DNA from 3 places in the Streptomyces sp. NPDC006368 genome. Region 2 is predicted to be linked to each of the others. Evidence: riboswitches for the same ligand, from Rfam matches in the RefSeq annotation. Region 2 holds a riboswitch; each other region holds the start of a gene.
What was found. A riboswitch is a leader RNA that binds a small molecule or an ion and turns the genes downstream of it on or off. The one in region 2 is predicted to bind cobalamin.

Region 1 (9,355 bases), on a different contig from region 2:
GCAGCCGCGCGTTGGCCGACAGCTCCGCGCCGTACATCTCGGGGAAACCGCCCCCGATGACCAGCCCCCGCGTCCCGGCGGGCAGTTCCTCGTCCCGCAGCGGATCGAACGGCACCACCCGCGCGCCCGCCGCCGTCAGCAGCTCGGCGTGCTCGGCGTACGAGAACGTGAACGCCGCGCCGCCCGCGACGGCGATCACGGGCCGGGCCGCGACGGGCTCCGCACCACCGGTGTGCGCCCGCAGCGCGTCGCCGGGGTCCCACGCCTCCGTGCGCAGCGGCGGAGCCGACCGTGCCAGCGCCAGCAGGGCGTCCAGGTCGCAGCCCTCCCGGACCCGCTGCGCCTGCGCCGCCACCGCGTCCACCGCGTCCGTGTGCCGCTCGGCGACCGGAACCAGGCCCAGATGGCGCGACGGCGTCGACACGGCCGGGGCCCGCCGCAGCACGCCCAGCACCGGCACGCCCGACTCCCCGAGCGCCTCGCGCAGCAGGTGCTCGTGCCGGTCGGTGGCCACCTTGTTGAGGATCACCCCGCCGATCCGCACCTCCGGGTCCCACGACGCGAACCCGTGCACCAGCGCGGCCACCGACCGCGACTGCGACGACGCGTCCACCACCAGCACCACCGGCGCCCTCAGCAACTTCGCCACCTGCGCCGTGGACGCCAGCTCACCCTGGTCGGCGGCACCGTCGTACAGGCCCATCACGCCCTCGACGATCGCCAGGTCGCAGCCGCGGGCACCGTGCGCGAAGAGCGGCGCGATCAGCCCCGTACCGCACATGTAGGCGTCGAGGTTGCGGCCCGGGCGGCCGGTGGCGAGGGCGTGGTAGCCCGGGTCGATGTAGTCGGGGCCCACCTTGTGCGGGGACACCGCGAGACCACGGCCGGCGAACGCGGCCATCAGGCCGGTCGCCACCGTGGTCTTGCCCGCGCCCGACGAGGGCGCGGCGATGACGAGACGTGCTACCACTCGATGCCCCGCTGGCCCTTCTGACCGGCGTCCATCGGGTGCTTGACCTTGGACATGTCGGTGACGAGATCGGCGAACTCGCACAGCTCGGCGGGCGCGTTGCGGCCGGTGATCACCACATGCTGCAGGCCGGGCCGGTCGCGCAGCACCCGGACCACCTCGGCGGTGTCGATCCAGCCCCAGTGGAGCAGATAGGCGAACTCGTCGAGGACGTAGAACTTGTACTTCTCCTCCGCGAGGTCGCGCTTGACCTGCTCCCAGCCCTCGCGCGCCTTGTCCTCGTGCGACTGCTCGCCCTCGGCGACCTCGCGCTGGATCCAGGACCAGCCCTCGCCCATCTTGTTCCAGGTGACGGTCCCGCCCTTGCCGGTCTCGCCGAGCGCCTTGAGGGCGTTCTCCTCGCCGACCTTCCACTTGGCGGACTTGACGAACTGGAACACCCCGATCGGCCAGCCCTGGTTCCAGGCGCGCAGCGCCATGCCGAAGGCGGCGGTCGACTTCCCCTTGCCGACGCCCGTGTGCACCATCACCAGCGCGCGGTTGCGGCGCTGGCGGGTGGTGAGTCCGTCGTCCGGTACGACGGTCGGCTGTCCCTGCGGCATTAAGCGGCCCTCCTGGCGGACTTGGTGGTTGCTTGGACGTCCCTGACCAGACCCGCGATGGAGTCCGCGCGCAGTTCGTCGAGGGTGACGGCGGTGCCGCCGAGTTGACGGGCCAGCTCGGCGGCCAGCCCCAGCCGTACCGGCCCGCTCTCGCAGTCCACGACCACGGACGCGGTGCCTTCCGCCGCGTGCAGCCCGGCGGCGCGGGCGGCCAGCGCCAGCGGTTCGGGCCCGCCGGTCGCCCGGCCGTCCGTGACGATCACGAGCAGCGGGCGGCGCGACGGATCGCGCAGCCGCTCCACGCGCAGCACGTCATGCGCCTTCAGCAGCCCCGCCGCGAGCGGGGTGCGCCCGCCGGTGGGCAGCTGTTCCAGCCGCGCGGCGGCGGCGTCGACGGACGACGTGGGCGGCAGGGCGACGTCGGCGGACGCGCCGCGGAAGGTGACCAGCCCGACCTTGTCGCGCCGCTGGTACGCGTCCAGCAGCAGCGACAGCACGGCGCCCTTCACCGCGCCCATCCGCCGCCGGGCCGCCATCGACCCGGACGCGTCGACCGCGAACAGCACCAGGTTGCCCTCGCGCCCCTCGCGCGTCGCCTGCCGCAGATCGTCACGGCGTACGACGAGCCCGGGCCCGGACCGGCCGCGCGCCCGCTGGTGCGGGGCAGCCGCCTGGATGGTCGCCGCCAGGTGCAGTTTGGTCAGCGCCCCGCGCGGACGTGTCGCACCCGTCGTCCTGCCCTGCTCGGTACGCGCCCGGGAACGCCGCCCCGCCGCGCCCTCACCGAGGCCCGGCACGCTCAGCATCTTCGTACGGAACGGCTCGGCGGCCCTGGCCGGTGCCTGCTCCCCGCCACCGCCACCGGCCCCGGCGCCCGCGCCCGCACCGGCGTCCGGGGCGGGCGTCTCCTCCGGTGAGCCGGTCGGCTCACCGGCCGACTCGCTGTCCGGCGCCCCGCCCTGCGGCGGCACACCGCCGCCGCCCCCGGGACCGTCGCCCGGGCCCGGGTCCGGCTCGTCGTCGCCGCCCCCGAACTCCTCCAGCGTCTCGTCCAGCTTGTCCTCGTCGAGCCCCGGCGCGTCGAAGGGGTTGCGCCTGCGCCGGTGCGGCAGGGCCAGCAGCGCGGCCTGCCGCACGTCCTCCACGGTGACCTCCGCACGCCCCGCCCAGGCGGCCAGCGCCGTCGCCGTGCGGGCCATCACGATGTCGGCGCGCATGCCGTCCACCTCGAACGCCGCGCACGTGGCGGCGATCTGCCGCAGCGCGTCGTCCCCCAGCCGTACCGTCGGCAGCAGCGCCCGCGCGGCCACGATCCGCTCCCGCAGCGCCGCCTCCTCGCCGGCCCACCGCTCCGCGAACGCGGCCGGATCGTCGTCGTACGCCAGCCTGCGCCGCACCACCTCGACCCGCTGCCCGGGGTCACGGGAGGCCGCGACCTCCACGGTGAGCCCGAACCGGTCCAGCAACTGCGGCCGCAGCTCGCCCTCCTCCGGGTTCATCGTCCCGACGAGCAGGAACCGGGCGGCATGCCGTACGGAGACGCCCTCCCGCTCGACGTAGGAGGCGCCCATGGCGGCGGCGTCCAGCAGGAGGTCCACCAGGTGGTCATGGAGCAGGTTGACCTCGTCCACGTACAGCACCCCGCGGTGCGCGTCCGCCAGCAGACCCGGCTCGAACGCCTTCACCCCGTCCGCGAGGGCCCGCTCGATGTCCAGGGCGCCCACGAGCCGGTCCTCGGACGCGCCGACGGGGAGCTCGACCATGCGGGCCGGGCGCGCGACACCCGGCGCCGCCTCGTGCGGCCCGTCCGGACACGCCGGATCGGGGGAGTCGGGCGGGCACGAGAAGCGGCAGCCCGCGACGACCTCGACGTCGGGCATGAGCGCCGCGAGGGCACGCACCGCCGTCGACTTCGCGGTGCCCTTCTCACCGCGTACGAGGACGCCGCCGACAGCCGGGGACACCGCGTTCAGCAGCAGCCCGAGCCGCAGGTCGTCCATGCCGACGATCGCGGTGAAGGGGTAATGGGGGGCAGTGCTCATGAAGGCGCTCCGGGTGCGATGAAGGGAAGTCCTGACGGGGGGCCCTGCTCGATGAGCTTCCAGAGCGCGCCGGTGTCCGCGTGCTCCTCGATCAGGTCGCCGAGCCGGTCCAGCTGCTCCTCGCGCAGCGCGCCGAACGACGTGTCGGGCGCCGGGACGAAGCGCCGGCCGGCCGCCGCGGCGACCTCCCGCAGGAACGCCCGCCGGAAGCCGTCGCTCTCCAGCGAGCCGTGCCAGTGCGTGCCCCAGACGGCCCCGACGCGGCAGCCGTCCAGGCTGCGTCCCGCGTCATCGGAGAAGAACGTCTCCCCGCCCCGTACGTCCGCGACGCCGTGGTGGATCTCGTACCCCTCGACCGGCTCACCGAGGGCCTCGCCGACCGGCCGCGCGAGGGTCTTCCCGGGCGCGAACCGCACCCGTACCGGCAGCAGTCCGAGCCCGTCGACCGCACCGGCCCGGGACTCGACGTCGTCATGGATGTGCTCGCCCAGCGCCTGGAAGCCGCCGCAGATGCCCAGCACGGGACGGCCTTCGGCGGCCCGCCGGGCGATCGCGTCCGCCAGGCCCCGCTCGCGCAGCCACGCCAGCGCCTTCACCGTCCCGCGCGTGCCGGGCAGGACGACCAGGTCGGCGTCGGCGAGCTCCTCCGGCCGGTCGACGAACCGCACCACGACACCCGGCTCGGCGGCCAGCGCGTCCACGTCGGTGAAGTTCGACATCAGCGGTACGGCGCAGACGGCGACGCGCAGCACGTCCTCGCCGACCGGCGGCGCGACGACCGACTCCCGTACGGCACCCCGCAGGGACACCCGCAGGCCGTCCTCCTCGTCGATGCCGAGGCCGTGCGCGTACGGCAGGACACCGAAGGTGCGGCGGCCGGTCAGGCCGAGCAGCATGTCCAGCCCCGGTTCCAGCAGCGTCACGTCACCGCGGAACTTGTTGACCAGGTAGCCCGCGATCAGGTCCTGGTCCTCGGGCGCCAGCAGCGCCGTCGTCCCGAAGAACTGGGCGAACACCCCGCCCCGGTCGATGTCGCCGACCACGACGACGGGGAAGCGCGCGGCCCGCGCGATGCCCATGTTGACGATGTCGTTGCGGCGCAGGTTGATCTCCGCCGGGCTGCCCGCGCCCTCGCAGATCACCGCGTCGTACGTGTCGCGCAGCTCCTGCAGGCACTCGACGACCGTGCCCAGCAGCGCCTGCTGCCGGCCGCCGTGGTAGCCGCGCGCGCTCAGCTCGCCCACCGGCTTGCCCATGAGCACGACCTGGCTGGACCGGTCGCCGCCCGGCTTGAGCAGCACCGGGTTCATCAGCGCGGTCGGCTCGACCCGCGCAGCCTGCGCCTGCATGGCCTGGGCGCGACCGATCTCCGCGCCCTCGCGCGTCACGAACGAGTTGAGGGACATGTTCTGTCCCTTGAACGGCGCGACCTTCACACCCTGCCGCACCAGCCAGCGGCAGATGCCGGCCGTGACGACGCTCTTGCCCGCGTCGGACGTGGTGCCCGCGACGAGCAGCCCCCCACCCCTCATGTACGCCTCCGCTTCCCGGCCTTCACGGCCCCCAGGACCAGTCGCCCACCCACGCACACCGCGAGCGTGAGGGCGGTCACCCGGCGCGACAGCCGCGCCGCGCGCTCGATGTCCGCCACCTCGACGGCCCGGCCCCCCGCGTTGAGGACGGGCCGGTGTTCGACGCGCCCGCCGTACGACAGGGTGCCCCCGAGCCGTACGCCCAGGGCGCCCGCGAAGGACGCCTCCACGGGCCCCGCGTTGGGGCTCGGGTGCTTCGCGGCGTCGGCGCGCCAGGCCCGTACCGCGCCGCGGGTGTCCTCGCCCGCCACCGCCGCCAGGGCGGCCGTGAGGCGGGCGCCGGGCCAGCCGGCCAGGTCGTCGAGCCGGGCCGAGGCCCAGCCGAAGCGGCGGTGGCGCGGCGACTTGTGACCGACCATCGCGTCCAGGGTGTTCACCGCCCGGAAGGCGACGAGGCCGGGGACGCCGCCGATCGCGCCCCACACGAGCGCGCCGACCACGGCGTCGGAGGTGTTCTCGGCGACGGACTCGACGACCGCGCGGGCGATGCCGGGTCCGTCCAGGGACTGCGGGTCGCGCCCGCACAGATGAGGCAGCCGCTCCCGGGCGACCTCCAGGTCGCCCGCCGCGAGCGCGCCGCCGATGGCGCGGGCCTCGCGGCCCAGCGTGGTACCGCCGACGACGGCCCAGACGGAGGCGGCGGTCAGCGCGACGGAGGCGGCGCGCCGTCCGCGTACCGCCCGGGCCGCGAGCGCCGCCGCACCGGCCGCACCCCCGGCGCACACCAGGGCGTGCAGCGCGCCCCACGCGCGGTGGTCGCGCCACAGCACGCCCTCCACGCACCCCGCGGCGCGGCCGAAGGCGGCCACGGGATGCCCGCGGCGGGGGTCGGCGAGGAGGAGGTCGGCGGCGAGCCCGGCGGCGGCGCCACAGGCGAAGACATGGTCGCTACGCATCGGATCAGCAGGCCGACACGGTTCGCAGACCTCGGGGACGTACGGCTCTCGACGCAGCGGGAAGGCAGCCTGACATGGCGCAATGTCCTCACTCAGGGTCCGCGCCCTGGCTCGACGTGACCGGCGGCGAAAGTTCCTGACTCATCCGGCCGGGGCCGGACTCACAGTGGCGGGACCGCGCCGGATTCTCACCGGCTTCCTCTCTCCTGCCGCCGTAATGGCCCCGGCAGTCCACCACGCCCCGCGAACGCCCGTCAACTCGCCGTTGACCTGCGGAGGGAGGGTGTGCCGAGACACACACGGCGCACGCCCGGCACGCCGGTGCGCACGACGGCGCCCCCGGAGCGGAGAACCGTTCCGGGGGCGCCGTGGACGTGCCGGGGTCAGGTGACGATCAGGAAGATTCCGTACGCCACCGCCGCGGCGCACAGCGCGAAGCACGCGTAGGCGCCGGTGCGGGCCATGACCGCGGTGCCCCCACTCGCCGAGGCCGTCTCCTGCTTGGAGAGGCCGATGATGCCGAGGGTGAACAGGCCCACCAGTGCGACGGTGGCCAGGAGGCTGACACCGAAGACGGAGCCGAGAGCTGCCCAGTCGATCTTCATGCTGTTCTTTCCTTACACCGTGGCGGCGGGAGCCTGGGTGGTGGACGCCGAGCCGGCGGCCACCGGGGTGGCCTCGCCGACCGGAGCCGGGATGGTGGCCTTGAGGTCGTCGGAGGTGGCCGTGACGGTGCCGGCCGGCGGCGGGGTGACGGCCGCGATGGCGGTGGTCACGACGCCCGCGGGCTCGGCGTCGGTCTCCACCTCGTTGACGTTGGTGTGGTCGACGACCTGGCGGCGGGAGATGAACCAGATCGCGGCGCAGGAGGTGACGAGGAAGACCGCGACGACGGCGACGCCCCAGTCGCCCTGCTTGGTCACGAACTCCGAGGCGGCGGCGACCAGACCGGCGGCGGGCAGGGTCAGACCCCACGCGACGAACATCCGGGTGGCGGTGGACCAGCGGACCACGCCGCCCTTGCGGCCGAGGCCCGCGCCCATCACGGCGCCGGAGCAGGAGTGCGTCGTGGAGAGCGAGAAGCCCAGGTTGGACGAGGCGAGGATGACGGCCGCCGCGCTGGTCTGGGCGGCGAAGCCCTGCTGCGGCTGGAGGTCGGTGAGGCCCTTGCCCATGGTGCGGATGATGCGCCAGCCGCCCAGGTAGGTGCCGAGCGCGATGGCCAGACCGGCGGAGACGATCACCCAGACCGGCGGGTTCGAGCCGGGGGCGAGGGCGCCGGCGGCGACCAGCGCCAGGGTGATGATGCCCATCGTCTTCTGGGCGTCGTTGGTGCCGTGGGCGAGGGAGACCAGACCGGCGGAGGTGATCTGACCGGCGCGGAAGCCCTTGCGGCCGGTCTTCTCGTGGACGTGCGCGCCGGCCTTGTAGGTCAGGCGGGCGGCGAGCATCGCGGCGAGGCCGGCGACCAGCGGCGCGGCGATGGCCGGGATGAGGACCTTGGTGACGACGACGCCGCCGTTGACGCCGGACAGGCCGACCGAGGCGATGGTCGCGCCGATCAGGCCGCCCATGAGGGCGTGGGAGGAGCTGGACGGCAGGCCGACCAGCCAGGTCAGCAGATTCCAGAGGATGGCGCCGACGAGCGCCGCGAAGATCACTTCGGGTTGGATGCCGTCCTCGTTGACCAGTCCGCTGGAGATCGTCTTGGCGACCTCGACGGACAGGAAGGCGCCGACCAGGTTGAGCACGGCGGACATGGCCACCGCCGTCTTGGGCTTCATCGCGCCGGTCGAGATGGTCGTCGCCATCGCGTTGGCGGTGTCGTGGAAACCGTTCGTGAAATCGAACACTAGAGCTGTCACGACCACAATGGCGAGCAGCAGCGTGATGTGTTCCATTTACCCAGGCAATCGTTCGACGTCAGTGGCTCGGCGAACGTAAGCAACCTGAGTGAACGGAAGGTGAACTGACGCGGGCGTCGTGGTGTCCGGCGTTCCGGATCCGTCACGGCCCTCCGAGGGGCGGGCGGCCCGATCCCTTGCCCCATGGGCCCGGGAAGCCGGTTTGCTGCCGCTTCGCGTACTTTCCCGACCGGGGCGCCGGCCCACGGAAGAGACAAGTGTCACCCTGCCGTGACCGCCGTCGCGGGACGGGCTGACAGGATCGGCGCATGACACAGGACGCGATCGAGCGGGCGATCGAGCAGGCGTGGGACGCCCTGGTGGCCACCGCTCGCAGGACAGTGACGGACGGGCTGGTCGTCGGCACCTCCGGAAACGTCTCCGTACGGGTCGGAGACCTCATCCTCGTCACCCCCAGCGGTGTGCCCTACGACCGGCTCACCCCCGCCGACACGACCGCCGTCGACCTCGACGGCACACGGCTGCGCGGCACGCTCACCCCCACCAGCGAGCTCCCCATGCACCTGGAGATCTACCGCCACACCCCGGCCGGAGCCGTCGTCCACACCCACGCCGTGCACGCCACCGCGGTCTCCACCCTGGTCACCGAGCTCCCGCCGATCCACTACATGACCGCCGCCCTCGGCGGCCCCGTCCGCGTCGCCCCGTACGCCCTGTACGGAACGGACGAATTGGCCGAGAACATGCTCCGCGCCCTCGACCACCGCACCGGCTGCCTGCTGCGCAACCACGGAACCGTCACCTACGGCGACACCCTGGACCAGGCCTACGACCGCACCGCCCAGCTGGAGTGGATGTGCCGGCTGTGGCTCACCGCCACCTCCGTACCCGGCCACACGCCCACCCTGCTCTCGCCCGGTGAGCTGCACCAGGTGGCCGAGAAGCTTCGCGGCTACGGCCAGGCCCACCGACCGTGACCCTCCGGCGGCCCCCGTCCACTGGCAGGGGCCCGTCCGCCCGCCCACACTGGAACGGTGCGCCCGGCTACAGCGACGGCAGCGGCCGTCACCACCCTGATCGGTGTCGGCGCGGCCGCGGTCGCGGCCGCCCGATACGCCAGCGACGTCGCGCTGCGGCCCCGCCCCGACCGCCCCCTGCCCGGCGACCCCCCGCTCACCGTGCACGCCACCGCCGCCGGTCAGGTCACCCTCACGCGCTGCCTGGCCTCACTGCGGCCCGGCACGTACGGCCTCCAGGGCTCCGCCGGGTCCGGCGGCCCCGGGGGCCCCGGCGTCCACGCGATCGTCGGCCCCGTCCTGAACGACGTACCGCACTCCGCCGACACCGTCGTACGCCGCCTGGAGCGCGTGACGCGCGGCAGCCTGGAC
Region 2 (9,355 bases):
TCCTGTCCGCGCGGGGAGGAAACGCCACCGATCCCCTGTTCGTGGGCAAGGTCGCGCAGTCGGTCGATGCGCATCCGGCGCGGCTCGTCCTGCGGGCGCCATTGCCCGGAGGCGGTTCCACCGTGCCACTCGGCGTTGTCCCCCTCCGCCGCACGGGGGCCGCCCGCAGTGGCGGACCTCCGGGGCCCCGGCCGGCCGGTTCGGCCTCGGCTCAGCGAGGCGGTGTGTGCCGGGCCTGCGCACCCCTGTGGCCGTCGCTCACCTGCTTGAGCAGGGTGAGGAGCGGATCGGTGAGCCGGTTGTCGGGCTCGTCCAGGAACCGGCGGCGGCGTTCGGCGGCCTGCGCGCGGCCCTGGTCGAGACACCAGGTCCACCAGTGGTCGAAAGCGGCGGGACCCGCCTCCTCGGCCGGTACGACGGCGGGCCACTGGCAGGCCCGGGCCTGCGCGGTCACCTTGGCGCCACCCCGCACGGGATCCACCGCGAGAACGGGGGTGCCCGCGCGGAGCGCCAGCAGCAGCCCGTGCAACCGGTTGGTGATCACGGCGTCGAGCCGCGACAGCGCGGCCATCAACTGCTCCGGCGTGTCGAAGTGCTGCGGGTCCCGGTTGGCCAGCCGCGTGTCGAGCGGGATCCGCGCGATGTCCCTCTCCGACAGCCAGCCCTGGAGGGCGTCGGTGATCGCGCCGTGCCGACGGCGGAGGCCGTACTCCCTCTGCCCCTGCGTGAGGATGACGCCGGCCACGGGCGGCCGGCCCGTGGTGGCCGCCGAGGCGGCGAGGTCGACCACCGGTGGTCCGAGGCCACCGCTGCGGGCCAGGACGTGGTGGAAGCCGGTCACCGCCGGAGCCCCGGGCTCCACCACGCTCGTGCCCACGGCGATACGCAGGCAGTGGGCGAACCGGTCGTGCAGCCGCTCGATGTCCGGGCCGTGCAGCGGTCCGCAGATGAACACCAAGGTCCCGTACCTGCCCGGGGAGACGGCTTCGAGATGGAGCTCCCGCGGTCGGTACGCCGGACTCCACACGGTGTCGTACGGCAGCCCCTCACGGTCCAGCAGGCTCTCCACCCGCCGCAGGGCCAGTTCGTCCCCGGCCGTGACCTCGCCATGGAGGAAGCTGAACCACCCGGTGAGCAGAATCCGATTCATAACGGTTCCTCCTGGCCGGAGCTTCGACCGGGACCGTACGGGAGATCACCCCGGGAGACACCGCACGGCGGGTCCCGGCGGAGCGGATCGCGGGCGGCAGGCGGTCCGGGGGCATGACGACGACGCGGCTGCGAGTGCCCCACCGGTTGCGGTTCATGCCGGCCCCGGCCGACCGGCTCCTCGTCTGCCGACGGGCCCGAGGGTCCCCAGGGTCCCGAGGGCGCCAAGCGACGGGCCGCCGCCCCGGCCACGCTCCGATCGCGGTCAGGCCCTGGCGGTGAGCATGGCGGGGCGCCACCCGGGCCGTGCCCCCGCCCTCGACGCGTCGGACACAGAACACGCGACCAAGGGGGCATGCACACGGCCGCCGCTACCCCGATACTGAACCCTGGCCGACCGACCACCACGCCACCGACAGCACCTGACGCCCCATCAGCCCGGTCGTGAAAACCCTGTTCAGGGCTCCTCGAAATACCTGCTGGGAGATACGTTGAGAATGCTCATCAATGTCCCCGAGACCGTCGTCGCCGACGCCCTGCGCGGGCTCGCGGCGGCGCATCCCGAACTCACCGTCGATGTGGAGCACCGGATCGTCGTACGGCGGGACGCTCCCGTCGCCGGGAAAGTGGCGCTGGTCTCCGGCGGCGGTTCGGGACATGAGCCGTTGCACGCCGGGTTCGTGGGGCCCGGGATGCTGACGGCGGCCTGTCCCGGTGAGGTGTTCACCAGCCCCGTGCCGGACCAGATGGTGCGGGCGGCCGCCGCCGTGGACAGCGGCCAGGGGGTGCTGTTCGTCGTCAAGAACTACACCGGGGACGTCCTGAACTTCGAGATGGCCGCGGAGCTCGCCGAGGACGAGGGCGTGCAGGTCGCCAGGGTGCTGGTCGACGACGATGTGGCCGTGGCGGACAGTACGTACACCGCGGGGCGGCGCGGCACCGGGGCCACGCTGTTCGTGGAGAAGATCGCGGGCGCGGCGGCCGAGGAGGGCGCGCCGCTGGAGCGGGTGGAGGCGATCGCCCGGCGGGTCAACGCGAGTTCGCGCAGTTTCGGGGTCGCTCTGAGCGCGGTCACCACCCCCGCGAAGGGAAGTCCGACGTTCGACCTGCCGCCGGGCGAACTGGAGTTGGGCATCGGCATCCACGGTGAGCCCGGGCGGGAGCGGCGGCCCATGATGACGTCGGGGGAGATCGCCGACGTCGCGGTGGACGCGGTACTGGAGGATCTGCGGCCGGGCGGACCGGTGCTCGTGCTGGTCAACGGAATGGGCGCGACTCCCCTGCTGGAGCTGTACGGGTTCAACGCCGAGGTGCACCGGGTGCTGGGCGAGCGGGGCGTACCGGTGGCCCGTACGCTCGTCGGCAACTATGTGACGTCACTGGACATGGCCGGCTGCTCGGTCACCCTGTGCCAGGCGGACGAGGAGCTGCTGCGTCTGTGGGACGCCCCGGTGCGAACCGCGGCTCTGCGGTGGGGGCGGTGACCGCGGTGACGCTGGACACGGACTTCTTCCGGCGCTGGATGACGGCGACGGCAGCGGCCGTCGACCGTGAGGCGGACCGGCTGACCGAGCTGGACTCGGCGATCGGTGACGCGGATCACGGGGCGAACCTGCAGCGCGGCTTCGCCGCGGTGGTCGCGACCCTGGACACGGAGGATCCGGCCGCCCCCGGGGCGGTGCTCATGCTCGCGGGACGGCAGCTGATCTCGACGGTGGGCGGCGCGTCGGGGCCGCTGTACGGGACGCTGCTGCGGCGCGCCGGCAAGGCCCTCGGTGATTCCCCGGAGGTGACGGCGGGGCAGCTGGCCGAGGCGCTGCGCGGGGGTGTGGCCGCCGTGGCCCGGCTCGGCGGGGCGAAGGCCGGGGACAAGACGATGCTGGACGCGCTGGAGCCGGCCGTCGAGGCGATGGGCGCGGCGGCCGACGGGCAGGAGGGCGGGTCGCCCGCCGGTGAGCCGCCCGCCGAGTCGGCCGCCGGATCGCCCGGGGCGGCGTTCGCGGCAGCCGCGCGGGCGGCCGAGGAGGGCGCCCGCGCGACCGTGCCGATGCAGGCCCGCAAGGGCAGGGCCAGCTACCTCGGTGAGCGCAGTGTCGGGCATCAGGACCCCGGCGCCACGTCCTCGGCGCTGCTGATCGCGGCACTGGCGGAGGCGGCCCGGTGAGCGGGGACGCGGTGAGCGCGCCGGTCGGCATCGTGCTGGTCTCGCACAGCGCGGCGGTCGCCGCCTCCGTCGCCGAACTGGCCCGGGGCCTGGCGGGTGGCGGACCCACCGCGCCCGTCGCCGCGGCGGGCGGGACCCCGGACGGCGGGCTCGGTACCAGCGCCGAGCTCATCGCCGAAGCGGCGGCCTCCGTCGACGGCGGGGCGGGCGTGGCCGTCCTCGTGGACCTCGGCAGCGCCGTACTGACGGTGAAGGCGCTGCTCGCGGAGGGCGACGAACTTCCCGACGCCACGCGACTGGTGGACGCGCCGTTCGTGGAGGGCGCGGTGGCCGCGGTGGTCACCGCGTCGGCCGGCGGGGACCTGGACGCGGTGGTGGCCGCCGCGTCCGAGGCGTACGGCTATCGCAAGGAGTGAGGCGCGGCCACGGGGTGGAGCCGGGCGGTGCGCCGGTGCGCGGGTTGTGATGTACCTGGTCAACGCACTAGTGTCGCAGGGCCTTGGTGTACGGGAAACCGGTGCGGTACCGGTGCGGCCCTCGCCACTGTGATCGGGAAGTCCGGCTCCATCCTTCGGGAAGCCACTGGAACGCCGCGGGAGACCGCGGTGTCCGGGAAGGCGGAGTCGCGGCGGCATGACCCGTCAGCCAGGAGACCGGCCAGGGCGCGTTGTCCATCCACGAGGTGCTGGAGAGGGTCTCCCCGTCATGCATATCGCCGAGGGCTATCTGCCCCCTGCTCACGCGGCCGCCTGGAGCGTCGCGGCCGCCCCCTTCGTCGTCCACGGTGTGCGGGCCCTGAGCCGGGAGGTCAAGGCCCATCCCGAGTCGACTCTTCTGCTCGGCGCGTCCGGTGCCTTCACCTTCGTCCTTTCCGCCCTGAAACTGCCGTCGGTGACGGGCAGCTGCTCGCATCCGACCGGCACGGGCCTGGGCGCGATTCTGTTCCGGCCGCCGATCATGGCGGTGCTCGGCACCATCACGCTGCTGTTCCAGGCTCTTTTGCTGGCGCACGGGGGGCTGACCACGCTGGGCGCCAACGCCTTCTCCATGGCGGTCGTCGGCCCCTGGGCCGGCTTCGGCGTGTACTGGCTGCTGCGCCGCTTCGGAGTACCGCTGATGGTGAGCGTGTTCTTCGGGGCGTTCGTGGCCGACCTGTCCACGTACTGCGTCACCAGCGTGCAGCTGGCGCTGGCCTTCCCCGACCCGAGCAGCGGTTTCCTCGGGGCGCTGGGCAAGTTCGGCTCCATCTTCGCGGTCACGCAGGTGCCGCTGGCGGTCAGCGAGGGCCTGCTCACGGTCCTGGTGATGCGGCTGCTGATCCAGTCCAGCAAGGGTGAACTGACCCGGCTCGGGGTGCTCCTCCGGGGCGGCCGCAAGGGCGAGAAGAAGGAGGCCGTGGCGTGATGAGCCGTAACGCCAGGATCAACGCGCTGCTGCTTCTGGTCGTCGTGGCGCTGGCCGTCCTGCCGCTGGCGCTGGGGATGGGCGACCACAAGGAGGAGCCGTTCACCGGGGCCGACGCCCAGGCCGAGACGGCGATCACCGAGACGCACCCCGACTACAAGCCGTGGTTCAGCCCGCTGTACGAGCCGCCCTCGGGTGAGATCGAGTCGGCGCTGTTCTCCCTGCAGGCCGCGCTGGGTGCCGGCGTGCTGGCGTACTACTTCGGTCTGCGCCGGGGACGCCGGCAGGGCGAGGAGCGGGCGCTCGCCGGCGCGCGGGACCCCGGCCGCGGCGAGTAGCCGCGGATGCTGCCCATCGATGTGGCGGCGCACAGCAGTCGCTGGCGCCGCCGTCACCCGTGTGAGAAGGCGGTGCTGGGCTTCGGCCTGACGCTCCTGGCGGTGTGCCTGCCGCCGTGGCCCGGCGCGGTGCTGGTGGCCGGCGCCTCCCTGGCCGTCCTGCTCGGCCCGGCGGACGTCGCGCCGCGGCAGCTGTGGCGGGCGTGGCGCGTCCCGCTCGGGTTCTGTGTGACGGGCGCGGTTCCGCTGCTGTTCCAGGTGGGCGGGGCGGGCGGCTTCGTGACGCTCGCGCCGGACGGGCCGGCGCAGGCGGGGCAGTTGCTGCTGCGGACGTCGGCGGCCTCGCTCGGGGTGCTGCTGTTCGCCTTCACGACGCCGGTCTCCGACGTGCTGCCGCGCCTCGTACGGGCAGGGGTGCCCGCGCCGGTCGTCGACGTGGCGCTCGTGATGTACCGGATCGCCTTCCTGCTGCTGGACGCGGTGCGGCGGATCCGACAGGCGCAGGCGGCGCGGCTGGGGCTGACGAGCCGGGCGGCCACCTGGCGGTCGCTGGCGGGCCTGGGCGCGACGGCGTTCGTGCGCGCCTTCGACCGGGCGGCGCGGCTCCAGACGGGGCTGGCCGGGCGCGGTTACGACGGCACGCTGCGCGTGCTGGTGCCCGGGGCCGCGGTGGACCGGCGGTTCCTGGGTCTGACCGGGGCGCTGCTCACGGGGCTCGTCGCCCTCACCCTCGTACTCGAAAGGTTCCTGCCGTGAATCGTGACGCCGTCGTGGAACTCATCGGTGCGGGATACGCGTACGAGGACGGCCCCGCCGTGCTGTCGGGCATCGACTTCGCCGTACCGGAGGGGCGTGCGATCGCCCTGCTGGGCCGCAACGGCAGCGGCAAGACGACGATGCTGCGGCTGCTGAGCGGCGGCCTGCGATGCGCGAGCGGCCGGCTGCGGCTGCGCGGCGAGGACGTGTCGTACGACAGGAGGGGGCTGACCCGGCTGCGGACGACGGTGCAGCTGGTCGTGCAGGACCCCGACGACCAGTTGTTCGCCGCGTCGGTGGGGCAGGACGTGTCGTTCGGGCCGATGAACCTGGGGCTGGCGGAGGCGGAGGTACGGGAGCGGGTGCGCGAAGCCCTGGAGGCGCTGGACATCACGGCGCTCGAGGACCGGCCGACGCACCTGCTGTCGTACGGGCAGCGCAAGCGGGCGGCCATCGCGGGCGCGGTCGCGATGCGGCCCCGGGTGCTGATCCTGGACGAGCCGACGGCGGGCCTGGACCCGCACGGTCAGGAACGGCTCCTCGACGTGCTGGACCGGCTGCGCGCGTCCGGGACGACGGTCGTGATGGCCACGCACGACGTGGACCTCGCGCTGCGGTGGGCGGACGACGCGGCGGTGCTGACCCCGGACGGGCTGCGCACCGGCCCGGTCGCCGACCTGCTGGCGGACGGCACCCTGCTGGACGCGGCCCGGCTGCGCCGCCCTTGGGGGATGGCGGTGACGAACGTGCTTCGCGCCCACGGCCTGCTGGGCGCGGACGCCCCGGGGCCGCGTACGGCGGAGGAACTGGAGCGGTGGGCGACGGCGGTGCGGGGCACGTAGGGGCTTCGCCGACCGCCCGCGGCGGTGGTGGCGGCGGCGGCGAGCCTGGCTCCTGTACGGAGGCCTTGGAGGCCATGGAGTCCATGGAGTCCAGGTGGTTCGAGGCTGTCGTCTGCGCGAAGGGCTGTGGCCGTACGTAGCGCAGGTCACCCCCCGATCTTTATGCAACTTGTTGCACAAGGCGTCCGGCGTCGTCTACAACTGGGGCGACGACATCGCGCGAGGAGGCGCCCCATGACTGCGACCCGGCCCCCGACCCCGTACCCGCATCTGCTCAGCCCGCTGGACCTGGGGTTCACGACCCTGCCCAACCGGGTCCTCATGGGGTCGATGCACGTCGGGCTGGAGGAGGCCGAGAACGGCTTCGCGCGCATGGCGGCCTTCTACGCCGAACGCGCCCGCGGCGGCGTCGGGCTGATCGTGACCGGGGGCATCGCGCCGAACGAGGCCGGGCGGCCGTACGAGGGCGGGGCCAAGCTCACCACCGAGGAGGAGGCCGCGAAGCACCGCGCCGTGACGGACGCGGTGCACGCGGCCGGCGGGCGCATCGCGATGCAGATCCTGCACTTCGGCCGGTACGCCTACCACCGCGACCTGGTCGCGCCGAGCGCGATCCAGGCGCCGATCAGCCCCTTCGTACCGAACGAGCTGACCGACGCCGAGGTCGAGCAGACGATCGAGGACTACGTGCGCGCCGCCGAGCTGGCCCGGTCGGCCGGGTACGACGGCGTCGAGATCATGGGCTCCGAGGGTTACCTGATCAACGAGTTCATCGCGGCCGCGACCAACCACCGAGCCGACCGGTGGGGCGGCTCGTACGAGAACCGGGTGCGCTTCCCGCTGGAGATCGTCCGCCGCACCCGCGAGCGGCTCGGCGACGACTTCATCCTGATCTACCGGCTCTCCATGCTGGACCTGGTGCCGGGCGGATCGACCCTGGAGGAGGTCGTCGCGCTCGCCGAGGAGATCGAGGCGGCCGGTGCGACGATGATCAACACGGGCATCGGCTGGCACGAGGCCCGTATCCCCACCATCGCCACCTCGGTGCCGCGCGGCGCGTACACCTGGGTCACCGAGAAGCTCATGGGCGCGGTTTCCGTACCCCTGATCACCAGCAACCGCATCAACACCCCCGAAGTCGCCGAGCGGCTGCTGGCGGAGGGCCGCGCCGACATGGTGTCGATGGCCCGGCCCTTCCTCGCCGACCCGGACTTCGTCGCGAAGGCCGCGGCCGGCCGGCCGGAGACCATCAACACCTGCATCGGCTGCAACCAGGCGTGCCTGGACCACACCTTCAGCGGGAAGATCACCTCCTGCCTGGTCAATCCGCGCGCCTGCCACGAGACCGAGCTGGTCCTCTCCCCCACCCGGCTGCGCAAGCGCGTCGCGGTGGTCGGCGCCGGCCCGGCCGGGCTCGCCTGCTCCGTCTCCGCCGCCGAACGCGGCCATGACGTCACGCTGTTCGACGCGGCCGACGAGATCGGCGGACAGCTGAACGTCGCCAAGCGCGTGCCGGGCAAGGAGGAGTTCAACGAGACGCTGCGCTACTTCCGTACGCAACTCGACCTGCGCGGCGTCGATGTGAAGCTGGGTACGCGCGCCACCGCCGAGCTGCTGAGCGGCTACGACGAGGTCGTCATCGCGACCGGTGTCACCCCGCGCACCCCCGCCATCGAGGGCGTCGACCACGCGAGCGTGGTCAGCTACCTGGACGTGCTCCGGGACGGCGCACCGGTCGGTGAGCGCGTCGCGATCATCGGCGCGGGCGGGATCGGCTTCGACGTGGCGGAGTTCCTCACGGACGGCGGCGAGGGCGCGAGCCAGGACCCCGAGACGTACTTCCGGCAGTGGGGCGTCGACACGTCCTACGCCGGGCGCGGCGGGCTGCGCGCGCCCGAGCGCCCGCGGCCGCCGCGCACCGTGCACCTGCTCCAGCGCAAGACGTCCAAGGTCGGGGCCGGCCTCGGCAGGACGACGGGGTGGATCCACCGCACCGAGCTCAAGCACCGGGGCGTGACCATGGTCGCGGGCGCGTCGTACGACCGGATCGACGACGAGGGCCTGCACATCACCGTGGACGGCGAGGCCCGCACCGTACCGGTCGACACGGTGGTGCTGTGCACGGGCCAGGAGCCGCGGCGCGAGCTGTACGACGCGCTCGTCTCGGCCGGGGCGTCGGTGCACCTCATCGGGGGCGCCGACGTGGCGGCGGAGCTGGACGCCAAGCGCGCGATCGACCAGGGGACACGGCTGGCGGCGACGCTGTGAGCGCCCGTCCCTAGGATGCGGTCATGTCACTCCCGCACGCGATCCTCACCGCTCTGCTCGAGAAGCCGTCCTCGGGTCTGGAACTGACCCGGCGCTTCGACCGGTCGATCGGCTACTTCTGGTCGGCCACGCATCAGCAGATCTACCGCGAGCTGGGAAAACTGGAACAGGCGGGGCACATCCGGGCCCTGCCCTCCCAGGCGCCGGCCCGTGGGCAGAAGAAGGAGTACGAGGTCTTGCCCGCGGGCCGCGCGGAGCTGACGGACTGGGTGCGCCGGAGTGAGGACCCCAAGCCCATCCGGGACGCGCTGCTGCTGCGGCTGCGCGCGGCGGCGGTGGTCGGCACGGAGGGCATGGAGGTGGAGCTGCGCCGCCACCTGGCGCTGCATCAGGCGCAGTTGGAGGAGTACCTGGGGATGGAGAGGCGGCAGTTC
Region 3 (9,355 bases), on a different contig from region 2:
GGCCGCCGCCACGTCCGCGATGTCCTCGTGCGCGACGGCGGCGACCCGCCCCTCGCCCGCCGGGCCCCGGATCACGCCGTCCTCGCCGGTCATCGCCGGGAACCCGGCGAGGTACCAGCTGTTCCGCAGGAAGGTGTGGGCCGCCCCGGACGCCTCGATGTACCGCTCGGTGTGCCAGTGGTCGCGCGCGAAGGTGAACGTGGCCTGCGGGGCGGCGCCGAGGAACGACACGTACACGATCCGGCCGACGCCCACCGCGACCGCCGCGTCCACCGCCGTGCGGTGCTCCTGGATCCGGTCCGGGCTCTCGTGCGCCGAGATCAGGAACAGCGTGCCGGCGCCGTCCAGGGCGCGGCGCATCGCCCCGGCGTCGCCGTACGGGGCGGGCGGTGCCTTCCGCGCGCCGGGCAGGTCCGGCAGCCGGGCCGGGTCGCGGCCGAGGAGCCGGAGCGGTACTCCCCCGGCCGCGAGGAGGCGGGCGACACGGCCGCCGATACGGCCGCTCGCTCCGGTGACGGCGATGGGGGCGGAGACGGGGGCGGGGGATGACATGGGGCCGAGTCTGTCAGCCGTGGATCTCCGTGACCTCCAGCACGCGCGCGGTGATGCGCCCGTCCGGCGTACGCTCCGGGTCGGCCAGGTAGGCGCGGTAGGCGTCCTGTGACGGGAACGCCAGCAGGTGCACCTCCGAGAGCCCGTCGGCCGTGCGCAGCCGCCGCTCCAGCCGGCCGCCGTGGCGCGGGAGGAGGGCCAGGGCCTGCTCCTCGTACCGGAGGGCTTCGTCGGCCGCGTCGGCGGGATGGTCCAGCACCACGGCCAGCCGGAACAGCGGCGCGGCGGACGGCTCCGGCTCCAGCGACTTGTGGAAGTGGACGTCCTCGTGGCCACCGGGGATGCCCGGGACGCGGCCGGTCTCGACGTATCCGAGGCGCCGGTAGAAGGGCGGGGCCTGGAAGGAGAAGGACGACACGATCACGCGGTCGCAGCCGCGCCGCCGTGCCTCGTCCTCCGCCGCGCGCATCAGCCGGCTGCCCAGGCCGCTCTTGCGGTGGTCCTCCCGGACCCACAGCATGCCGATGCCGCAGAGGCCGCCCCAGGTCCAGCCGGTCAGGCCGCCGATCAGTTCGCCCGACGCGTCGTCGGTCGCCCGGACGGACAGCTCGGCCTCGTCGGAGGCGCCGGTGGCCGCCTGGTTGAACGCGGTCAGCTCCTTGTCGAGGCGTGCCGACAGTTCCTTGTCCTCGCCGCCGACCGTGATGGTCACTTGTCCTCCAGCTCGCCCTCGGTCTCCAGGAACACCTGCCGCAGTCGCTCCAGCACCTGCGGGTCCGGCTTGGCCCACATGCCGCGCGACTCGGCCTCCAGGAGCCGCTCGGCGATGCCGTGCAGCGCCCAGGGGTTGGCCTCCTGGAGGAACTCCCGGTTCTGCGGGTCCAGTACGTACGTCTCGGTCAGCTTGTCGTACATCCAGTCGGCGACGACACCCGTCGTCGCGTCGTACCCGAAGAGGTAGTCGACGGTCGCGGCCAGCTCGAAGGCGCCCTTGTAGCCGTGGCGGCGCATCGCCTCGATCCACTTGGGGTTGACCACGCGGGCGCGGAAGACGCGGGAGGTCTCCTCGACGAGGGTGCGGGTGCGGACGGTCTCGGGGCGGGTCGAGTCGCCGATGTACGCCTCGGGGGCGGTGCCCTTCAGCGCGCGGACGGTCGCCACCATGCCGCCGTGGTACTGGAAGTAGTCGTCCGAGTCGGCGATGTCGTGCTCGCGGGTGTCGGTGTTCTTGGCGGCCACCGCGATGCGCTTGTACGCGGTCTCCATCTCGTCGCGCGCGGGGCGCCCTTCGAGGCCGCGGCCGTAGGCGTAGCCGCCCCACACCGTGTACACCTCGGCGAGATCGGCGTCGGTGCGCCAGTCGCGCGAGTCGATCAGCTGGAGGATGCCCGCGCCGTACGTGCCGGGGCGGGAGCCGAAGATGCGGGTGGTGGCGCGGCGTTCGTCGCCGTGCTCGGCGAGGTCGGCCTGCGCGTGCGCCCGTACGTGGTTCCGGTCCGCCGGCTCGTCGAGGGAGGCGGCGAGGCGCACGGCGTCGTCGAGGAGCCCGATGGTGTGCGGGAAGGCGTCGCGGAAGAAGCCGGAGATGCGGAGGGTGACGTCGATGCGGGGGCGGCCCAGCTCGGCGAGCGGGATGGGCTCCAGTCCGGTGACGCGGCGCGAGGCGTCGTCCCAGACGGGGCGGATACCGAGGAGGGCGAGGGCCTCGGCGACGTCGTCGCCGGCGGTGCGCATCGCGCTCGTGCCCCACAGGGACAGGCCGACGGAGGTGGGCCAGTCGCCGTTGTCGGTGCGGTACCGGGTCAGGAGCGAGTCGGCCAGGGCCTGGCCGGTCTCCCAGGCCAGGCGCGACGGCACGGCCTTGGGGTCGACCGAGTAGAAGTTCCGGCCGGTCGGCAGGACGTTGACCAGGCCGCGCAGCGGGGAGCCGGAGGGCCCGGCCGGGACGAAGCCGCCGTTCAGGGCGTGGACGGCGTGGTCCAGCTCGTCGGTGGTGGCGGCCAGGCGCGGGACGACCTGCCGGGCGGCGAAGTCGAGGATGTCGGCGACGGCCTCGCCGTGGCCGGCGGCGACCGTGGCGACGGCGGCCGGGTCCCAGCCGGCGTCCTCCATCGCCTCGACCAGGGCGCGGGCCGTGGCCTCGGCCGCGTCGGCGGTGGTGCGGGTGGCGGCGGACTCGTCCAGGCCGAGGGCCTCGCGCAGGCCGGGCAGGGACTGGGTGCCGCCCCAGATCTGGCGGGCGCGCAGGATCGACAGGACCAGGTTGACGCGCTCGGGGCCGGTGGGGGCGCCGCCGAGGACGTGCAGACCGTCCCGGATCTGGGCGTCCTTGACCTCGCAGAGCCAGCCGTCGACGTGGAGGAGGAAGTCGTCGAAGCCGTCGTCGTCCGGCCGGTCCTCCAGGCCCAGGTCGTGGTCCAGCTTGGCGGCCTGGATGAGCGTCCAGATCTGGGCGCGGATCGCGGGCAGCTTCGACGGGTCCATGGAGGAGATCTGCGCGTACTCGTCGAGCAGCTGCTCCAGGCGCGCGATGTCGCCGTAGCTGTCGGCGCGGGCCATCGGCGGCACGAGGTGGTCGATGAGCGTGGCGTGGGCGCGGCGCTTGGCCTGGGTGCCCTCGCCGGGGTCGTTGACCAGGAACGGGTAGATCAGCGGGATGTCGCCGAGGGCGGCGTCGGGACCGCAGGCCGCGGACAGGCCCGCGTTCTTGCCGGGCAGCCACTCCAGGTTGCCGTGCTTGCCGAGGTGGACCATGGCGTCCGCCCCGAAACCGCCGTCCTCGCGCGAGGCCGCGATCCAGCGGTAGGCGGCCAGGTAGTGGTGGGAGGGCGGCAGATCGGGGTCGTGGTAGATCGCGATCGGGTTCTCGCCGAAGCCGCGCGGCGGCTGGATGAGGATGAGCAGGTTCCCGCGCCGGAGGGCGGCGAGCACGATGTCGCCGTCCGGGTCGCCCTCGGCGGTACGGGAGCGGTCCAGGAACATCTCGCCGGGCGGCGGCCCCCAGTGCCGCTCGACGTTCTCACGCAGCTCCTCGGGGAGCGTGGCGTACCAGCGCTTGTAGTCGGCGGCCGGGATGCGGACCGGGTTCCTGGCCAGCTGCTCCTCGGTGAGCCATTCCTGGTCGTGGCCGCCCGCCTCGATGAGGGCGTAGATCAGCTCGTCGCCGTCGCCGGACGCGAGGCCCGGGACCTCCTCGTCACCGAAGTCGTACCCCTCCTCGCGGAGCCGGCGCAGCAGCGCGACGGCGGAGGCGGGGGTGTCGAGGCCGACGGCGTTGCCGATGCGGGAGTGCTTCGTCGGGTACGCGGACAGGACGAGCGCCAGGCGCTTGTCGGCGTTCGGGATGTGGCGCAGCCGGGCGTGGCGTACGGCGATCCCGGCGACGCGGGCGGCGCGCTCGGCGTCGGCGACGTACGCCGGGAGGCCGTCGGCGTCGATCTCCTTGAAGGAGAACGGGACGGTGATGAGGCGGCCGTCGAACTCGGGGACGGCGACCTGGCTGGCGGCGTCGAGCGGGGAGAGACCCTCGTCGTTCTCCTCCCACGCGGAGCGCGAGCCGGTCAGGCACAGGGCCTGGAGGACCGGTACGTCCAGGGCGGCGAGCGCCCCCGCGTCCCAGGCTTCCTCGTCCCCGCCGGCCTGGGCCTCGGCGGGCTTGGTGCCGCCGGCGGCCAGGACGGTGGTGATGACGGCGTCGGCGCCGCCGAGCTGGTCGAGCAGCTCCGGCTCGGGTGCCCGCAGGGACGCCACGTACAGCGGCAGGGCCCGCGCGCCGGCGTCCTCGATGGCGTCGCACAGGGTGTGGACGAAGGCGGTGTTCCCGCTCATGTGGTGGGCGCGGTAGTACAGCACGGCGACCACCGGGCCGGTGGTGTTCTTCCGGTCGCGCTCCAGGGGGCCCCAGGTGGGGGCGGCGGCCGGGGGCTCGAAGCCGTGGCCGGTGAGCAGGACGGTGTCGGACAGGAAGCGGGCGAGCTGCTCCAGGTTGGCCGGGCCGCCGTGGGCGAGGTAGGCGTGCGCCTCGGCCGCGATGCCGATCGGGACGGTGGACGTCTCCATGAGCTGGGCGTCGGGGGCCTGTTCGCCGGTGAGGACGACGAGCGGCTTGCCCGTCTCGCGCAGTACGTCCAGGCCCTCCTCCCAGGCGCGGATGCCGCCGAGGAGACGGACGACGACGAGGTCGGCGCCGTCGAGGAGGCCGGGGAGGTCTTCGAGCGTGGTGCGGGCGGGGTTGGCGAACCGGTACGCGACGGGGCCGCCGGCCGCGCGGGCGCTGAGCAGGTCGGTGTCGGAGTGCGACAGCAGCAGGATCGTGGCCGCGGGGGCCGGGGCGGGCGTCGCCTCGGGCGTGGTCGCGTGCGTCATGGCGTGCGCAGGCCTTCCTCGGGGTGTCCGCGCCCCGGGTGGTCGTAGGACGGCGGGAGTTCCTGACTCGTCCGGTTTCCGCCCGGACTCACAGTGGCGGGACCGCGCCGGAATCTCACCGGGCTTCCTCCCTAGGGCCCTGGGACCCTGTGCCGTCTGCATAGTAGAGGCTGCGCGTATGCTCGCCGCCATGCCGCCCAGCTCACCAAAACCCCAGGACCGGGGTGAAGCACACATACAGGACCGTGTCCGGGACCGCGGTGACGCCTGCCCCGGTGCGCTGCGGCTGCACCGGGCCGACGACGGGGCGCTGGCCCGACTCCGCGTCCCCACCGGTGTACTGACGCCGCGTCAGGTAACGGTGCTGGCCGACGCGGCGGACCGCCTGGGCGACGGGCACCTCTCCCTCACCTCGCGGGGCAACATCGAGCTGCGGGGGCTCGGGGAGGGGTGTGGAGCCGGCCTCGCCGAACTGCTGCGGGCGGCCGGACTGCTGCCCGCGTCCGAACGGCACGAGCGGGTACGGAACATGGTCGTCTCACCGCTCGCCGGGGCGGACGTGCTGGCCTGGGCCCGGCGGCTGGACGAGCTGTTGTGCGGCGCGGACTGGACGACGGGGCTGTCGGGCCGGTTCCTCTTCGCCGTCGACGACGGGCGCGGGGACGCGGCGGCGCTCGCCGCCGATGTGACCTTGCTCGCAACCCCGGACGGCGGCGCCCTGCTCCGGGTCGCGGACCGGACGTACCGCGTCGCCGCCGCCGACGCGCCGCGCGCCGCGCTGGCGGCGGCGGAGGCGTTCCTCGCGGCGGCCCGGGATGCGGGCACCGGCGCGTGGCGGGTGCGGGAGCTGCCACCGGGGCAGGACGTGGACGTGACGGAACACCTGCGGCGGGCGGCCCTCACGGCCGAACCCGTACCGGACGCCGCGCTCCCGCCCGGCGGGCCCACCCCGCCGGGCGTCCTCGACGACCGCACCGTCTCCGTCCTGGCCCGGCTCGGGCGCGTGACGACGGACCGGTTCCGCGCGCTGCTCCCCGCCGACGAGGTTCGGGTCACCCCGTGGCGCGGCTTCGTGCTGCCGGGCTTCCCGGACCGGGCGGCGGCCGAGGCGCGGCTGGCGGAGCTGGACGCGGCCGGGTTCCTCACCCGCGCCGACTCCCCCTGGGTGGGGGTGACCGCGTGCACGGGCCGCCCCGGCTGCGCGAAGTCGCTCTCCGACGTGCGGGCGGACGCGCGCCCGCTCGCCGGGAGTCCGGGGCTGCCGGTGCACTGGTCGGGCTGCGCGCGCCGGTGCGGCCATCCGCAGGGGGCGTGGGTGGACGCGGTGGCGACCGCCGGCGGCGACTACGAGGTGACGACCGTGACGCGCGACGCGTGAACCGTGCCGCGCGGACCGTACGCGCACCCAGTGACCGTGAACCCGTGACCGTGAATCCGTGACCGTGAACCGGTGACCGTGAATCCGTGACCGTGACTCGTGACCGTACGAAGAGATGAGCGAGAGCAGAGTGTTTGACTACGAGAAGGACGGGGCGGAGATCTACCGCCAGTCCTTTGCCACGATCCGCGCCGAGGCGGATCTCGCGGGCCTGCCGGCCGACGTCGGCCAGGTCGCCGTGCGCATGATCCACGCCTGCGGCATGGTCGACCTCGTCCGCGACCTCGCCTACACCCCGCGGGTCGTCGCCCGCGCCCGCGAGGCGCTGCGCGCCGGGGCGCCGGTCCTGTGCGACGCGCAGATGGTCGCGAGCGGCGTCACCCGCAAGCGGCTGCCCGCCGACAACGACGTGATCTGCACGCTCTCCGACCCGTCCGTGCCGGCGCTCGCCGCCGAACTGGGCACCACGCGCAGCGCCGCCGCGCTGGAGCTGTGGCGCGACCGCCTCGAAGGGTCGGTCGTCGCCATAGGCAACGCCCCCACCGCGCTCTTCCACCTCCTGGAGATGGTCGCGGCGGGCGCACCGCGCCCGGCGGCCGTCATCGGCATCCCGGTCGGCTTCATCGGCGCGGCCGAGTCCAAGGACGCCCTGGCGGCGTTCCCGGACCTCGACCACCTGGTGGTACGCGGCCGGCGCGGCGGCAGCGCCATGGCCGCGGCGGCGGTCAACGCCATCGCGCACGAGGCGGAGATCCAGGCATGAGCGGCAAGCTGTACGGAGTGGGGCTCGGCCCCGGCGACCCCTCCCTGATGACGGTGCGGGCGGTGGAGGTCATCGCGTCGGCGGACGTCGTGGCGTACCACTGCGCCCGCCACGGCCGTTCGATCGCGCGCTCGATCGCGGCGGCGCACATCCGCGAGGACCACATCGAAGAGCGCCTGATGTACCCGCTCACCGTCGAGACGACGGACCACCCGGGCGGCTACCGGGGCGCGCTGAACGACTTCTACGAGGAGGCGTCGGCCCGCCTGGCCGCCCACCTCGACGCCGGGCGCACCGTGGCCGTGCTGGCCGAGGGGGACCCTCTCTTCTACGGCTCGTACCAGCACATGCACAAGCGTCTGGCGCACCGCTACCCGACCGAGGTCATCCCCGGGGTCACCTCCGTGAGCGCGTCCGCGGCGCGCCTGGGCAAGCCGCTGTGCGAGGCGGAGGAAGTCCTCACGATCATTCCCGGCACGCTGCCCGAGGAGGAGCTGACCGCCCGTCTGGCGTCCACCGACTCCGCCGTGGTGATGAAGCTCGGCCGTACCTTCCCCACGGTGCGCCGGGCGCTGGAGCGGGCCGGCCGCCTCCAGGACGCGCGGTACGTCGAGCGCGCCACGATGGACGGCGAGCGCACCGGTGCGCTCGCCGACATCGACGAGGACACGGTCCCCTACTTCTCGGTGGCGGTGCTTCCCTCCCGGATCGACGAGGACCCCGCGCTTCCGGAGACGGGCGAGGTCGTGGTCGTCGGCACCGGCCCGGCCGGTCCGCTGTGGCTGACCCCGGAGACGCGCGGCGCCCTCGCGTCGGCGACCGACCTGGTCGGCTACACCACGTACCTGGACCGGGTGCCGGTACGCCCCGGTCAGGAGCGGCACGGCTCGGACAACAAGGTCGAGTCGGAGCGGGCCGAGTTCGCCCTGGACCTGGCGCGGCGGGGGCGGCGCGTGGCGGTGGTGTCGGGCGGCGACCCCGGCGTCTTCGCGATGGCCACGGCGGTCCTGGAGGTCGCCTCCCGGGACCCGTACCTCGACGTCCCGGTGCGCGTCCTGCCCGGCGTGACGGCGGCGAACGCGGCGGCGGCGAAGGCGGGCGCCCCGCTGGGCCACGACTACGCGACGATCTCCCTGTCCGACCGGCTCAAGCCCTGGGAGGTCATCGCCGAGCGGCTGCACGCCGCCGCCGCGGCCGACCTGGTCCTCGCCCTGTACAACCCGGGCTCGCGCAGCCGTACCTGGCAGGTCGCCAAGGCGCGCGAGCTGCTGCTGGAACACCGCGCCCCGGACACCCCGGTGGTCGTCGCCCGTGACGTGGGCGGCCCCGAGGAGTCGGTCCGCGTCCTCGCCCTCGTGGACCTCGACCCCGCCGAGGTCGACATGCGCACCCTGCTGCTGATCGGCTCCTCGCAGACCCGGGCGGTACGCCGCGGGAACGGCGAGCGGGTGGCGTGGACGCCGCGGAGGTACCCGGAGGCGTAGTCGGGTCCGGGAGGCGTAGTCGGGTCCCGGCGGCGTAGTCGGGTCCCGGCGGCGACGCGGGCTGACGAAGGGGCTTTCCGGAGTCACCGCTCCCCGTGGCGGATACTCGGGTGCCTGGCCGGAAACGTGTGCGTATTGTGTCCGTGCACACGTCATGTCGCGTACGCCCGCGTACCCGCGTGCGTGGGCTCTCCTCGCGTCCGGCGCTCGCCGTGACGCAGCGTCGCGCCGCCGTCCAGGCCGGAGCGCGCCCATCATCTGAACCGCTCCGGGGGGACCGGACATGCCTCACCACCCGTGTACGGGCGCGAGACCCGCGCCGTACACCGCACTGCTGCTCGCGCTGTCGGTCGTGCTGACGACGCTGCTGCCCACGGGCGCGGCGTGGGCGACGACCACCGACGGCTCCACGGCCACGCCGGCCGCCACCGCCACCGCCGGACCCGAGCCGGCGGCCACCACGGCTCCGCCCACGACGAACGAACCGGCCTCCGCCGCCGCCCCGGCGCCGGACTCCACCGATGAGCCGGCGGCCGGGGACTGTCCCGCCCTGCCGCTCGCCCCCTTCGACGACCCGGGCACCGCGGTCGGCAAGGCGTCGCTCGGCTCCGACGGGACGGCCTGTTTCACCGTCACCGCCGAGAAGCCCGGCATGCACCGCGTCGTCCACGACGACCAGCACAACAACACCTTCACCCAGGTCTTCGACGGCGAGACGCAGCTGGACTGCCACGACGACACCTGGGGCGCGGGCTGGTGCGACCTGCCCCGCGCGGGCGCCTTCACCCTGAAGGTCTTCAACACCGGCTACGA

Region 1: it holds a riboswitch for cobalamin, as region 2 does, so the genes downstream of both, ABZZ38_RS04770 (cobalamin biosynthesis protein) here and ABZZ38_RS16420 (energy-coupling factor ABC transporter permease) in region 2, are expected to answer to the same signal.
Region 3: it holds a riboswitch for cobalamin, as region 2 does, so the genes downstream of both, cobN (cobaltochelatase subunit CobN) here and ABZZ38_RS16420 (energy-coupling factor ABC transporter permease) in region 2, are expected to answer to the same signal.

The regions. Positions count from the first base shown of each region.
Region 1 is NZ_JBEXQK010000003.1:270,765-280,119, forward strand. Features, by position in the region: gene ABZZ38_RS04750 (cobyrinate a,c-diamide synthase) at 1-970, opposite strand, end outside; gene cobO (cob(I)yrinic acid a,c-diamide adenosyltransferase) at 964-1,572, opposite strand; gene ABZZ38_RS04760 (putative cobaltochelatase) at 1,572-3,614, opposite strand; gene ABZZ38_RS04765 (cobyric acid synthase) at 3,611-5,146, opposite strand; gene ABZZ38_RS04770 (cobalamin biosynthesis protein) at 5,143-6,102, opposite strand; cobalamin riboswitch at 6,211-6,345, opposite strand; gene ABZZ38_RS04775 (hypothetical protein) at 6,486-6,707, opposite strand; gene ABZZ38_RS04780 (inorganic phosphate transporter) at 6,720-8,003, opposite strand; gene ABZZ38_RS04785 (class II aldolase/adducin family protein) at 8,276-8,944, shown strand; gene ABZZ38_RS04790 (hypothetical protein) at 9,002-9,355, shown strand, end outside.
Region 2 is NZ_JBEXQK010000018.1:105,938-115,292, reverse strand. Features, by position in the region: gene ABZZ38_RS16440 (polysaccharide pyruvyl transferase family protein) at 212-1,150, opposite strand; gene dhaK (dihydroxyacetone kinase subunit DhaK) at 1,641-2,633, shown strand; gene dhaL (dihydroxyacetone kinase subunit DhaL) at 2,672-3,313, shown strand; gene dhaM (dihydroxyacetone kinase phosphoryl donor subunit DhaM) at 3,310-3,729, shown strand; cobalamin riboswitch at 3,769-3,990, shown strand; gene ABZZ38_RS16420 (energy-coupling factor ABC transporter permease) at 4,019-4,717, shown strand; gene ABZZ38_RS16415 (energy-coupling factor ABC transporter substrate-binding protein) at 4,717-5,055, shown strand; gene cbiQ (cobalt ECF transporter T component CbiQ) at 5,062-5,811, shown strand; gene ABZZ38_RS16405 (ATP-binding cassette domain-containing protein) at 5,808-6,653, shown strand; gene ABZZ38_RS16400 (NADPH-dependent 2,4-dienoyl-CoA reductase) at 6,888-8,921, shown strand; gene ABZZ38_RS16395 (PadR family transcriptional regulator) at 8,945-9,355, shown strand, end outside.
Region 3 is NZ_JBEXQK010000002.1:207,321-216,675, forward strand. Features, by position in the region: gene ABZZ38_RS02820 (SDR family oxidoreductase) at 1-552, opposite strand, end outside; gene ABZZ38_RS02825 (GNAT family N-acetyltransferase) at 566-1,264, opposite strand; gene cobN (cobaltochelatase subunit CobN) at 1,261-4,917, opposite strand; cobalamin riboswitch at 4,951-5,089, opposite strand; gene ABZZ38_RS02835 (cobalamin biosynthesis protein CobG) at 5,108-6,295, shown strand; gene ABZZ38_RS02840 (precorrin-8X methylmutase) at 6,411-7,058, shown strand; gene ABZZ38_RS02845 (precorrin-2 C(20)-methyltransferase) at 7,055-8,542, shown strand; gene ABZZ38_RS02850 (IPT/TIG domain-containing protein) at 8,826-9,355, shown strand, end outside.